Regions from separate parts of the Aminobacter sp. 01T433 genome, predicted to be linked through region 2. Evidence: predicted binding sites of a transcription regulator. Region 2 holds the regulator's gene; the other holds the start of a gene.

Region 1 (5,925 bases), on a different contig from region 2:
TGATTTCGGACGCGGCGCGCAGCCTGGAAAAGGCCGGTGCCGAATTCGCCATGCTGACGGCTGTCACGGCCCATACCGTTGCCGACCAGGTGGCGGAGGCGATCGGCATTCCGTTGCTGCATATCGTTGATCCGACAGGTGAAGCGATCCGCGCCAAGGGCCTCGCGCGCGTCGGGCTTTTGGGCACGCGTTATACGATGGAGCTGGGCTTTTTCACCGAGCGGATGCGGAAACAATTTGGCATCGAGGTGATCGTTCCGCCCGAGGACCAGCGCGCGGCGTTGCACCGGATCATCATAGATGAACTGACCCTTGGCGTGATCGAAGAAAAGTCGAAGCGGGCGCTTTGGCAGATCGCAAACGACTTAGGCGCCCTAGGTGCCCAGGCCGTCGTCGTCGCCTGCACCGAGCTGCCACTCTTGCTTGACATGGATGCCTATCCGATGCCGGCCTTCGACGTGGTGAAGCTGCATGCCGAGGCGGCGGTGGAGCGGGCGTTGGGGGAGAGCTGAGGCTGGCAACACTCACCAAAGTCACACACTGGATGGCGCTCGGCGCAAAACCCGAACATAATCAAGAAATGCTCGAGCCGTTGCTGAACGCACAAAGGGCGGCGTAAGGGCTCTGATTGGTAGGGGGCGCGCGATGGAAATTCGATCGTTACTGACGGAGTTGAACGACGCATTCAACGCGCATGATCTCGATCGCATTATGGCGTTTTTCGCCGACGACTGTATCCTGGAGATGCCAAGGGGAACCGCGCCATGGGGGGCGCGTTTCGAAGGCAAATCGAGCGTCCGAGAGGCCCTGGCATCGCGCTTTGAGGGCCTGCCTGATGTCCACTACGGCAACGGTGAGCACTTCGTGGATTCGACCGCCGACACTGGCATCTCGAAATGGACGCTGACTGGTACGACACGCGACGGGGTCCGAAAGGAAGTCCGAGGCTGTGACTTCTACACGTTTCGCGACGGGAAAGTGATCCGCAAGGACTCTTACTGGAAGATTGTGGAGTGAAGCGTGGGCCTGAGCCGGCGACATGCCGCGCCGCCCTGAACTTCTAGATCAAAGGGCACCCGTCAGACGGGCGGAGTGATCATCTCGGCATGTGGTGCTAGCTCGCAAGGCTGTTGTGCCAATGCTCTATGGCCTTGCAGAATTCACCCATGAACACTCCCGAGAATAGCGGGGCAGTCTCACCGTCTGGCGTGAACTCATAAAAGGCGTCTGATTCATCCGTGCCCCATGTACCCAGATATTCGCCGTCTGCGGTCACAACTGACCCGTCGTCACCCAAGTTGATCTTAAATCGCATGGCAGATGTGCTCGGTTAGAGGCAGCATGTCCGGAGGACATCGGTCGGGTTGTTCAGGGAAAGCCTATTGGGTCTTCGTTATCTCATAGCTCTTGTCGATAAGTGCGTAGATAGCGCTATCTTTGACCGAACCATCCAGGAGCACTGTGATCCAGTTCTCCTTGTTCATATGGTAGCCGGGAAAGATGCTTTTCCTGTCGATGAGCGAACCGATCAGCGCGGGGTCGCACTTCACATCCAGTATGTCGACAGTTCCTTCGCCTGCGATCCCCAGCTTCTGTTTAGGAACAATCAGCAAAGCAGCATACCATTTCGCATTGCTCTTATTCCGCAAAATGGCGTTGTTTGGAAATTTGGGCCAAAGGAACTCCGGCTCAGTTCCGTATTGTGTTTTCACATAGTTGAGGACCGTATTTAGACCGGGACTGTCGAATGCCATTTCTCATCTCCCTTTCAGAAGGCGTCGCACGACTAATTCAATCCCGCCTCATAGGTAATCAGACATGGCACTCACCGACAAGCAGCAGCGCTTCGTCGCCGAATGCCTCGCCGATCTGAACAGAGTGCGATACGCGCAAAGGTATGGCGTGCTGAGCCTTGGCGTACAGCGGCTCGGCGCTGGAAGCGGAGAAGGGGCCAGCCTGCCGACGCGAAATGATCGATGATGGTGGCTAAACAAGAAAGTCGAACAACGAAGCGAATTGGCCATTTTCGCTAGATCGCAATGTCAGTATTTCGCGGATCCGTTGCGACGGCGCGTGGTGGCGTCGCTTGGTTCCCTAGATGCTGCCCGATCAATTCAGAGCGGACGTCGATGAGATCGCCGCTGGATTTTGCTGCGTACATCAGCCTGTCGGCCTGGTCCAGAAGCGCGTCGAACGACACGCCAGCCGACGCTTCGGCCAGTCCGATCGCGGCACCGACCTGGATCAGGTTTTCGTCGATCGTGATGAGTTCCGCGATCGCTTTTGCCAAATCGAAGAAGCGGGCAAGCGAGAACGGGTCACCGGCCTCGTAGGAAGACACAATCCCGAACTCGTCGCCGCCAAGGCGGGCGACGAAATCCCCTTTGTTGCCCCACGCGACGAGCCTGCTGGCGATGACCTGAAGCAGCCGATCGCCTGTCGAATGTCCGAACCTGTCATTGACCCGCTTGAAGCGATTGAGGTCGATGTAAGCCAGGAACAGCCGGCTTTCCGACGACAAATTGGCCAATGCGCCGCGCAGGTGCGTTTCGAAGGAGGACCGGTTTTGGATGCCGGTCATCACATCGACTTGCGCGGCATGCAAGATCGCCTGCTCGAACGCCTTGCGTTCGGAGTTGTCGAGGAGGATCTCGATGTCGAAGCTCTCGCCGGCAATCCGTCGCCGCTGCGCACTTATGAGCGTCGGTATGATGCGCCCGCTCGAGTGCTGCATTTCCACTTCAGCGAGCTCGTAAAAGCCCTGGGTTTCAAGCAGCTTCATCCTCTCGCAGCGTGCCGGATCGTCGATCGAATAGGGCAGGTCGACCCCGAGAGGCTGTCCGTCAATCTCGTCCCATGTCCGTCCTATCATGCGGAGATAGGCCGGGTTCACCTTGATGTAGCGAGCGTTATGCTCGATCGTCGAAATCGAAAACGGCACCGGAGACAGCTCGAACAGATCTCGCAAAGCCGCATCGAGAACATCTTCTGAGATCATCACCCAACGGCCACCCGCTCGCACCACGATGACCAAATGGGTACCGCCGGCCTGTTAAATATCGCTGAATAGCCGGGAAACAGAAGCTGTGGCATAGTCGTTTTGTCGATTTGAACTGCTTGGCGACCGAAAACAGTGCTTCGCTGCTGGCGTGGTCACGCAGCATTGTTAGCGCGACAAACACCCTTCGACCTTGCGTGCATTCCAGGCGCATTTCGTTTTCCTGCGACGAGGGCGCATGCGACACTCCCTTGATGTCAGGCAATCAAGGGGAAGCAAAATGGCCAAACTGGTTGTGATGTACAAGACGCCGACGGATACCAAGGCGTTCGACAGGCACTATCTCGAAACGCACATTCCGATCGCAAAAACGATCCCGGGTCTTCGAAAATACGAAATCAGCCAAGGTCCAATTGCGACGCCGGACGGCCCCTCGGGCTATCATTTGGTCGCAACCCTGCATTTCGACGACCTCGCCGCCATTCAGCACGCTTTTGCGAGCCCCAACGGGCAAGCCGCAGCAAAGGACGTTCAAGGCTTCGCAACGGCCGGAGTTGACATGTTCTTGTTCGAAGATCGGGAAGTCTGATCCGCGGGAACTGCCCACGCCAGCGAATGCATGCATCAGGGACGCTTGCCATTTGTCGCCATTGACGCTAGAACAAAAAAGGAACAAAACTATTTGTGGACAGCATGTGCTTTTCCGCCGGCGGGGGCGCATGCATGTGGGCGATGGGCTAATGTGCGCCCTCACATTTTCTTGGAATTGGTTTCGGACGAGCGCGGAGCGGTGTCATGGCAGGTAGCGTCAACAAGGTCATTCTGGTCGGCAATCTGGGTGCTGACCCTGAAATCCGCCGGCTCAATTCCGGCGAGCCGGTGGTCAACCTGCGCATCGCGACATCGGAAAGCTGGCGCGACAAGAATTCCGGCGAGCGCAAGGAAAAGACCGAGTGGCATCAGGTCGTCATCTTCAACGACAACCTCGCCAAGGTCGCCGAGCAGTACCTGAAAAAGGGCATGAAGGTTTACATCGAAGGCCAGCTCCAGACCCGCAAATGGGAAAAGGACGGCATCGAACGCTACACCACCGAGATCGTGCTGCAGAAGTTCCGTGGCGAACTGCAGATGCTCGACGCGCGCGGCCAAGGTGGTGATGCCGGCTACAGCGGCGGCGGCGGTGGTGGCCAGGTCGGTTATGGCGGCGGCCAAGGTGGTGGTGGCTATGGCGGCGGTGGCGGCGGACGTGGTTCCGACTTCGGCCAGTCGAGCCCGACCGACGGCTACGGCGGCGGACGCGGCGGCTCAGGCGGCGGCGGTGGCCGCAGTGGCGGCCAGGGCGGCGGTTCGTCGCGCGATCTCGACGACGAAATCCCGTTTTGATGACAATCGCTCGGGTGTGCGATGGGCTTCAAGCTCATCGCACACCCGGCGAGCTTGGGCTGCTGGTGTAATGCGGTTGGCCGCCAGCCAGAGTGCATTTGCGGTCAAGCGCCTCTCGATTGGCGCGCGCGGTGAACGATATGTGGCGCCGGCAAGATAGCCGGCGGTTTTGACGGGGCATTCGGCATCTGGGCGGTGCCATCAGGGCTGTGTTTGACAGCCGCGCGGTTCTCGATTGGGCAACGATCCGTGGGGGCGTGTATGGTTGACGGATGGGCTTTAAGCGCGCGCAGCGCAAAGACGCTGTGCTCAGTTGTCGTTGGCTTTTTGACCTTGCTTGTGGCGTCGACAACGACGAGCCTGGCGCAGTCGAACGATCCCGTGCGGCCTCCGCTTGTCTCCAAACATCTCGGTGATCTCGATAAAATGGCTGAGCGGCGGGTGGTGTGGATCATCGTGCCGTTCAGCAAGACGATCTATTTCGTCGATCGGGGGCAGCAGTTCGGAACCGCCGTCGAGTTTGGCCGGGCGCTGGAACAGCAGCTCAACAAAGGCAAGAAGAAAGAGGTCGACAAGATCCGGGTCGGCTTTGTTCCCTTGCCGCGTGATCGCCTTTTGCCGGCGCTCAACGAAGGGCTCGGCGACATCGTCATGGCAAACCTCACTGTCACCGAGGCACGCCTGTCGCAGGTGGCTTTCACCGAACCGCTTTATGGCGAGGCGAGCGAAGTCCTTGTCACCGGTCCGGCAGCTCCTGCTATCGCGTCTGTCGCCGACCTCTCCGGGCAAGAGGTTCGGGTTCGGCTCTCCAGCAGCTATTCCGAGCATCTGGCAGCGTTGAACGCGGATTTCGAGAAGAATGGCCGCGCGCCCATTCAGATCAAGCCGATCGACGAGAACCTGGAAGATGAAGATCTGCTCGAGATGGTCAATGCCGGCCTGTTGAGCTGGACCGTCGTCGACAAGCACAAGGCCGATATCTGGGCGAAGGTTTTTACCGATATCGTGGTGCGATCCGACATCGTTGTTTCGGACCATGACCAGATCGCCTGGGCGATCCGCAAGGACAGCCCCAAGCTCAAATCCGTGCTCGACGATTTCATCAAGACGCATCGGATCGGAACCACTTTCGGCAATATCATCCGAAACAATTACTACAAGAGCGACAAGATGCTGAAGCGCGCCTATGCGCCGGCGGATGTCGAGACATTCAAGACGCTGGTCGAGATCTTCCGCAAGTATGGCGGAGCCTATTCCTTCGACTATCTGATGCTGATGGCGCAGGGCTACCAGGAATCGCAGCTCAATCAATCGTTGCGGAGCCCGCGCGGTGCGGTCGGCATCATGCAATTGCTGCCGTCGACCGCTGCAGACAAGTCGATCAACATCTTGGGCATCGACAAGGATGAGGACAGGAATGTCGAGGCGGGTTCCAAATACCTCCGCTACCTGATCGACACCTATGTCAATGACGAGGGTATCACGCCTCGGGATCGGGTGCTGCTGGCGTTTGCCGCCTACAATGCCGGTCCGGCGAATTTGCG
Region 2 (5,925 bases):
ATTTTCCGACGCGTCGTCGCCAAATCACACAGCCTCCCCGCGTCTGTCTTGGCAGCAGCAAGGATCACTGCTTTTAGCCGACCGCCGGATCAGCGCCCGATCGGCACTTGTCGCAATGCAAACAGAACTCGACCGCGGTGCTGCCTTCCTGCTGGCCCCGGTCTTTCTGTCTTTCGGCGCGCTCTGCTATTTCGCTCTGCCTGCCGAACCTGCGATTGCGCCGCTGGCTATCGCGTTCGTGCTGTTGGCGTCGCTCGCATTCTTTGTAAGTTCCCAAAGAGTGGTCCACTACGCGCTCGCTGCAGGCGCGATCTGCCTGCTCGGCATGACCGTGGCGAAGCTTGAAACAGCGCGCATGGCGACGAAGATGCTTGGCGCCGAAATTTCGAGTGAAGTAACCGGGCGCGTCGTCAGGCTCGATCGTCTCGACAATGGCCGCGTGCGGCTGACCCTTGATGTCCTCGCAACCGCGAGTCCGGTTCTGCGCTACGCCCCGGAGCGTGTTCGGATAACGGCACGCAAGATTCCGGACGGCGTGCAGGCTGGGGCGCAGGTGACCGGCTATGTCCGCCTCATGCCGCCCTCGGGGCCAGTGCGGCCAGGAAGTTATGATTTTTCCTTCGAAAGCTATTTCGACGGCATCGGCGCCAGCGGTTTTTTTATGAAAGGACCGGACCTTGTCGCATCTGCCGAGCCATTGCCGGCAACGGCCAAGGCTTTTGCCACAGTCGAAAACATCCGCGAAAAGATTGCCCAGCGCATTCGCGACCGGATCGGCGGTGCTGAAGGTGAGATTGCAGCGGCATTGGTGGTCGGTGTGCGCGGCGGCATCCCCGAAAATGTCAACGAGGCGCTGCGGCGTACCGGCCTCTACCACATCATTTCCATCTCTGGCCTGCATATGGCAATGGTCGCGGGCACCGTCATGCTGCTGATGCGGCTCGGCTTCGCGGCCTTTCCCAGCTTCACCTCACGTTGGCCAGTCAAGAAATACGCGGCAAGTGCTGCCCTGGTCTCGACAGGTGGCTATCTGTTCATCTCGGGCGCCGAAGTCGCAGCACAACGCAGCTTCATCATGCTCGCGGTGATGCTGACCGCCGTCCTGTTCGACCGTGCCGCACTCACCATGCGCAACCTGGCGATCTCGGCGATCGTCGTCATCCTGATCTCACCGCACGAGGTGGTTGGCCCGAGCTTCCAGATGTCATTTGCGGCTACGGCCGCGCTTGTTGGTGCTTATGCCTGGTGGTCGGACAGGCGGGAGGCGCAAGCACGACCACTTGTGCAGCGGTCATTGCCATCGAAGCTATGGCGCTGGCTTGCCACGGTTGCCATCGGTCTTGTCGCGACATCGCTGATCGCCGGCATTGCCACAAGTGTCTTCGGTGCCTGGCATTTCCAGCGCGTCTCGCCGCTCAGCCTCATTGCCAACCTGGCGGTCATGCCGATCGTCTCGGTGCTGGTGATGCCGTTTGCGGTCCTAGCCGGCATCTTCATGCCGCTTGGTCTCGAAGGGCTATTTCTCGATGTAATGGGCATCGGCCTGAAGGCCATGATCGCCCTTGCAAAGTGGTTCTCCGAGCGTTCGCCCATCGATGCGGTCGGTCTGGTGTCGACCCATGCCGTTGTCTTCGTGACCGCCGCACTGGTCATCGCATCGATCGCCACAACCTGGTTGCGGGTCGCCGCCATGCCATTTGCCGCTCTCGGCGTTCTGTCGCTGGTGGAAACCGAAACGCCTGTCGTCCTCGTCTCCGAAGATGGCCGCCTGGTGGGGGTGCCGATCGGAGACCAAAAGCTCGCGGTCAATCGCGCTCGACCAAACGAGTTCACAGTCGACAATTGGAAACGGACTTTAAAAACCGAGGCGTTTGTCGGCCCCATCCGTATCAACTCCGACGGTTCGACAAATCCGAAGGACTCGGGCAACTCCAGCGATCCAAGCAGCACCGACGAGCCTACTGAATTTGTCTGCAGCGATGGCCTTTGCCTGGTTCAGCATCCATCTGCGGGCTTGATCGCGCATGCTGAACACGCGGCCGCCGCCAGGCGCGTTTGCGCAAAGACTGATCTCATCGTTTTGAAAGACGCCACGACGAAGGACATCTGCCCAGGCTCAACCGTGGCAGTGCTCACCAGCCGCGAACTCGCCCGTCTGGGCAGCGCCGAGATATTCGTGAAGCCGGAATCGGGCAAGAAAAGTCGGCAACTAGAAATCCGCCACGCTGTATCAGAGCCATATCGCCCGTGGCACACGCAGCGCGAATTCTCTCGCGAGGCGAGGGGCCTGCCGCCCTATCAGCGCGCAGTCAAACGCCCGAAATCGCCGGAGACCGCAAAGCCGGCCAAATAGCCGGACCAAACTGAGCAACATCGAACAGGCCGAGACGCGCCGAATCGGCCGTTCAGGAATAGCGGCGGATCAACCCGACAAGCTTGCCCTGGACCTTGACCCTGTCTGGCCCGAAGATGCGGGTCTCGTAGGCCGGGTTGGCAGCCTCGAGAGCAATCGAGGCGCCCTTGCGGCGGAAGCGCTTGAGGGTCGCTTCCTCGTCGTCGACTAGTGCAACAATGATCTCGCCGGGGTTGGCGGTGGTCGAACTGCGAATGACGACTGTATCGCCGTCGAAGATGCCAGCCTCGATCATCGAGTCGCCCTTGACCTCGAGCGCGTAATGCTCGCCGCCCATGATCATATCCGGCGGCACTGCTATCGAATGGGTCTTGTGCTGGATGGCGTCGATCGGCACGCCGGCAGCGATACGTCCCATCACAGGAATGGTCACGGCCGCGCCAGCATCATCGTCATTGCCGGCGGACATGGAGCGCGACGGTTCAGGCCTGCGTCCAAGGCTGCCCTCAATGACGCTCGGCGAGAATTTCCGCGCCGCGTTGAGGCCTGGTGCGATGGAATCGGGCATGCGCAGCACTTCAAGCGCACGTGCCCGATTGGGCAGGCGTCGGATGAAGCCACGTTCTTCGAGTGCCGTGATCAGGCGATGGATGCCAGATTTGGAGGCGAGGTCGAGCGCTTCCTTCATTTCGTCGAAGGATGGCGGGATGCCTGTCTCCTTCAATCGCGAGTGGATGAACAGCAAAAGCTCATGTTGTTTGCGCGTCAGCATCGCCACCCCCGAGGAATCAGAAGAAAAACAAACCCAGAACAAAACACTATCTGTTCCAGTTGTGTTCTGCAACCGTTTATATCTGATGAAGGGAGGAGGCGGTTTCGTTCAGCGCAGCATCATCACGCGGCACGCACTGCCAGATTCGGCGGCTGGTGCGAAGGGTTCACGCATGATGGCGCAATTGGCGTCGGCGAGCGTGCGCAGCATCGACGAATCCTGGACCAGATATGGCGTAACTATGAGGCCGTCAGGCGTCTCGCGTGCAATGGCGCGAACGAAATCCTGGCGCAAATCGTTTGGTGCCATCGCCGTATCGAGCACGGCGTTGCGAATGTCGGGCGCATAGGGCCGCCCGCCAAGCTTCGCCAGCAAAGGCTTCAGGAAGATATGCGCGCAGATCAGGCTGGCGACCGGATTGCCGGGCAGGCCGACGCAACGTGTCTTGACAAGGCGGCCGAACATCAGCGGCTTGCCGGGACGCATGGCGATCTTCCAGAAATCGAGATCCATGCCGAGCCCGGTCAGAACGCCGTGGACCAGGTCGTGGTCTCCGACCGAGGCCCCGCCGAGCGTGACGATGACGTCGGCCTCGGCTTCGAGCGCCTGGGCGATGAGGGCTGAGATGGCATCCTTGCGGTCGGCTGCGATACCGAGGTCAAGCACGCGCGCGCCGACTGACCGGGCGATTGCTCCGACACCATAGGAGTTGGATGCGATGATCTGGTCAGGGCCAGGGTTGCTGCCGGGTGGGAGCAGTTCGTCGCCCGTGGCGATGATGGCGACCAGTGGCGCGCGAACCACTGCCATTGCAGGGTGGTTGGCGGCGGCGATCAGCGACAGGGCCGCAGGATCGAGCACGCGGCCGGCGTCGAGAATCAGATCGCCATGTTTGAAATCGAGACCCTTGGCGCGGATATTGCGTCCAAGAATCGCCGGTTCCAGCACGTCGATCTCGCCATTGCCGATATCGCTGACATTTTCCTGGATGACGACAGTGTCCGCGCCGCTGGGCACAGGTGCGCCGGTGAAAATGCGCACGCTCTCGCCTTGCGCCACAGCGCCTGTGAACTGCTTGCCGGCAGGAGCCTCGCCGATGACCTTCAGCCGTGCCGGCAGGGATGCGATGTCGGCGGCGCGGACAGCGTACCCATCCATGGCCGAGGCATCGAAAGGAGGCTGGGTGCGCAAGGCAAACAACGGGCTTGCCAGCACGCGTCCTGAAGCTTCACTGAGACCGACCGTCTCCCAGCCGCTGGGTTCAGCGCCGTCGAGCAGGCGTTCCAGCGCCTCGGTGACGGGCAGAAGCGCCATCTATTCGACCGCCTTGTAGTCGCCCGACTTGCCGCCGGTCTTTTCGACCAGCCTGATGCCGGAAATCACCATGCCCCGGTCGGCGGCCTTGGCCATGTCGTAGATGGTGAGACAGGCGACCGACGCGGCCGTCAGCGCCTCCATCTCGACGCCAGTCTTCCCGGTGACACGCGCAAGTGCCGTCACGCGAAGACCGGGCAGGGCCTCGTCCGGCTCGATCTCGACCGAAACCTTGGTCAGCAGGATCGGGTGGCAGAGCGGCACGAGTTCGTGCGTGCGCTTGGCGGCCATGATTCCGGCTATGCGGGCGGTGCCGAGCACATCGCCCTTCTTGGCGTTGCCCGAAAGAATCAACGCCAGGGTTTCGGCACGCATGATGACAGCGCCTTCGGCAATCGCCGTGCGGGTGGTCTCGGCCTTGTCGCCGACATCAACCATGTTGGCTTCGCCCGTGGCACCGATATGAGTGAGGGTTGTCGCCATATCAGACGCTTGCAGCCTGGGGCGTGCCGTCGAGAAGCGCGCGCGTGGCGGATGCCACATCGGCCTGCCGCATCAGGCTTTCGCCGACAAGGAAGCTGCCAATGCCGGATTTTTCCAGACGCAGGCAATCGGCATGGGTGAAGATGCCGCTTTCGCCAACCAGAAGCCGGTCGGTCGGGACCATGGGCGCAAGACGCTCCGAGGTGTCGAGGCTGACCTCGAAGCTGCGCAGATTGCGGTTGTTGATGCCGAGCAGGCGCGAGGACAGTTTCAGCGCGCGCTCGGTTTCTTCCTCGTCATGAACCTCGACAAGCACGTCCATGCCATGCTCGAAGGCCGTGTCCTCGAGCCGCTTGGCGTCGTCGTCACTGAGGCTTGCCATGATGATCAGGATGGCATCCGCACCCCAGGCGCGTGCTTCGTGCACCTGGTAGGGCTCGAACATGAAATCCTTGCGCAAAGCGGGCAGGGCGCAGGCGTCGCGCGCGGCAGTCAAGAATTCCGGGGCACCCTGGAAGGATGGCGTGTCGGTCAGCACCGACAGGCAGGCCGCTCCACCTTCAGCATAGGCCCGGGCAAGTGCCGGCGGGTCGAAATCGGGACGGATCAGGCCCTTGGACGGACTCGCCTTCTTGATCTCTGCGATGAGACCAAAACGGTTGTCACGACGTTTGGCTTCAAGCGCCGCAAGAAAGCCGCGCGGTTTTGCGGCGTCGCGCGCCATGGCCTTGATCTCAGCGAGTGGCAGCAGTGCCTTGGCGGCTGCGATCTCGTCGCGCTTGTAGGCTTCGATTTGGCGCAGGATGTCGGCCATGTCTTTATCCGTTCGAAACGACGACCAGGCGGTCGAGCACGGCAAGCGCGCGCCCGCTGTCGATTGCCTCGGCGGCAAGGGTCACGCTTTCGCCGATGGTCGCGACCTTGTCGGCAACGACGAGACCAGCACCGGCGTTCATCAGCACCGTGTCACGATAGGCACCCTTGGCGCCTTCGAGTACGCCGC

What was found. The regulator LexA, encoded in region 2, represses DNA repair genes until DNA is damaged. The targets are predictions, from matches to a motif close to TGTTCNNNNTGTGTTCNG.
Region 1: the regulator LexA is predicted to act here: its motif matches at 3,656-3,673, upstream of ssb (single-stranded DNA-binding protein).

What each region holds. Positions count from the first base shown of each region.
Region 1 covers NZ_JBFTPR010000017.1:79,051-84,975, reverse strand. The annotation lists gene AC1DLV_RS24290 (aspartate/glutamate racemase family protein) at 1-512, shown strand, start outside; gene AC1DLV_RS24285 (nuclear transport factor 2 family protein) at 646-1,017, shown strand; gene AC1DLV_RS24280 (MmcQ/YjbR family DNA-binding protein) at 1,380-1,754, opposite strand; gene AC1DLV_RS24275 (hypothetical protein) at 1,819-1,980, shown strand; gene AC1DLV_RS24270 (diguanylate cyclase domain-containing protein) at 2,030-2,998, opposite strand; gene AC1DLV_RS24265 (EthD family reductase) at 3,279-3,587, shown strand; gene ssb (single-stranded DNA-binding protein) at 3,794-4,381, shown strand; gene AC1DLV_RS24255 (MltF family protein) at 4,643-5,925, shown strand, end outside.
Region 2 covers NZ_JBFTPR010000012.1:149,127-155,051, forward strand. The annotation lists gene AC1DLV_RS20785 (ComEC/Rec2 family competence protein) at 116-2,353, shown strand; gene lexA (transcriptional repressor LexA) at 2,406-3,125, opposite strand; gene AC1DLV_RS20795 (molybdopterin molybdotransferase MoeA) at 3,234-4,439, opposite strand; gene moaC (cyclic pyranopterin monophosphate synthase MoaC) at 4,440-4,922, opposite strand; gene trpC (indole-3-glycerol phosphate synthase TrpC) at 4,924-5,736, opposite strand; gene trpD (anthranilate phosphoribosyltransferase) at 5,741-5,925, opposite strand, start outside.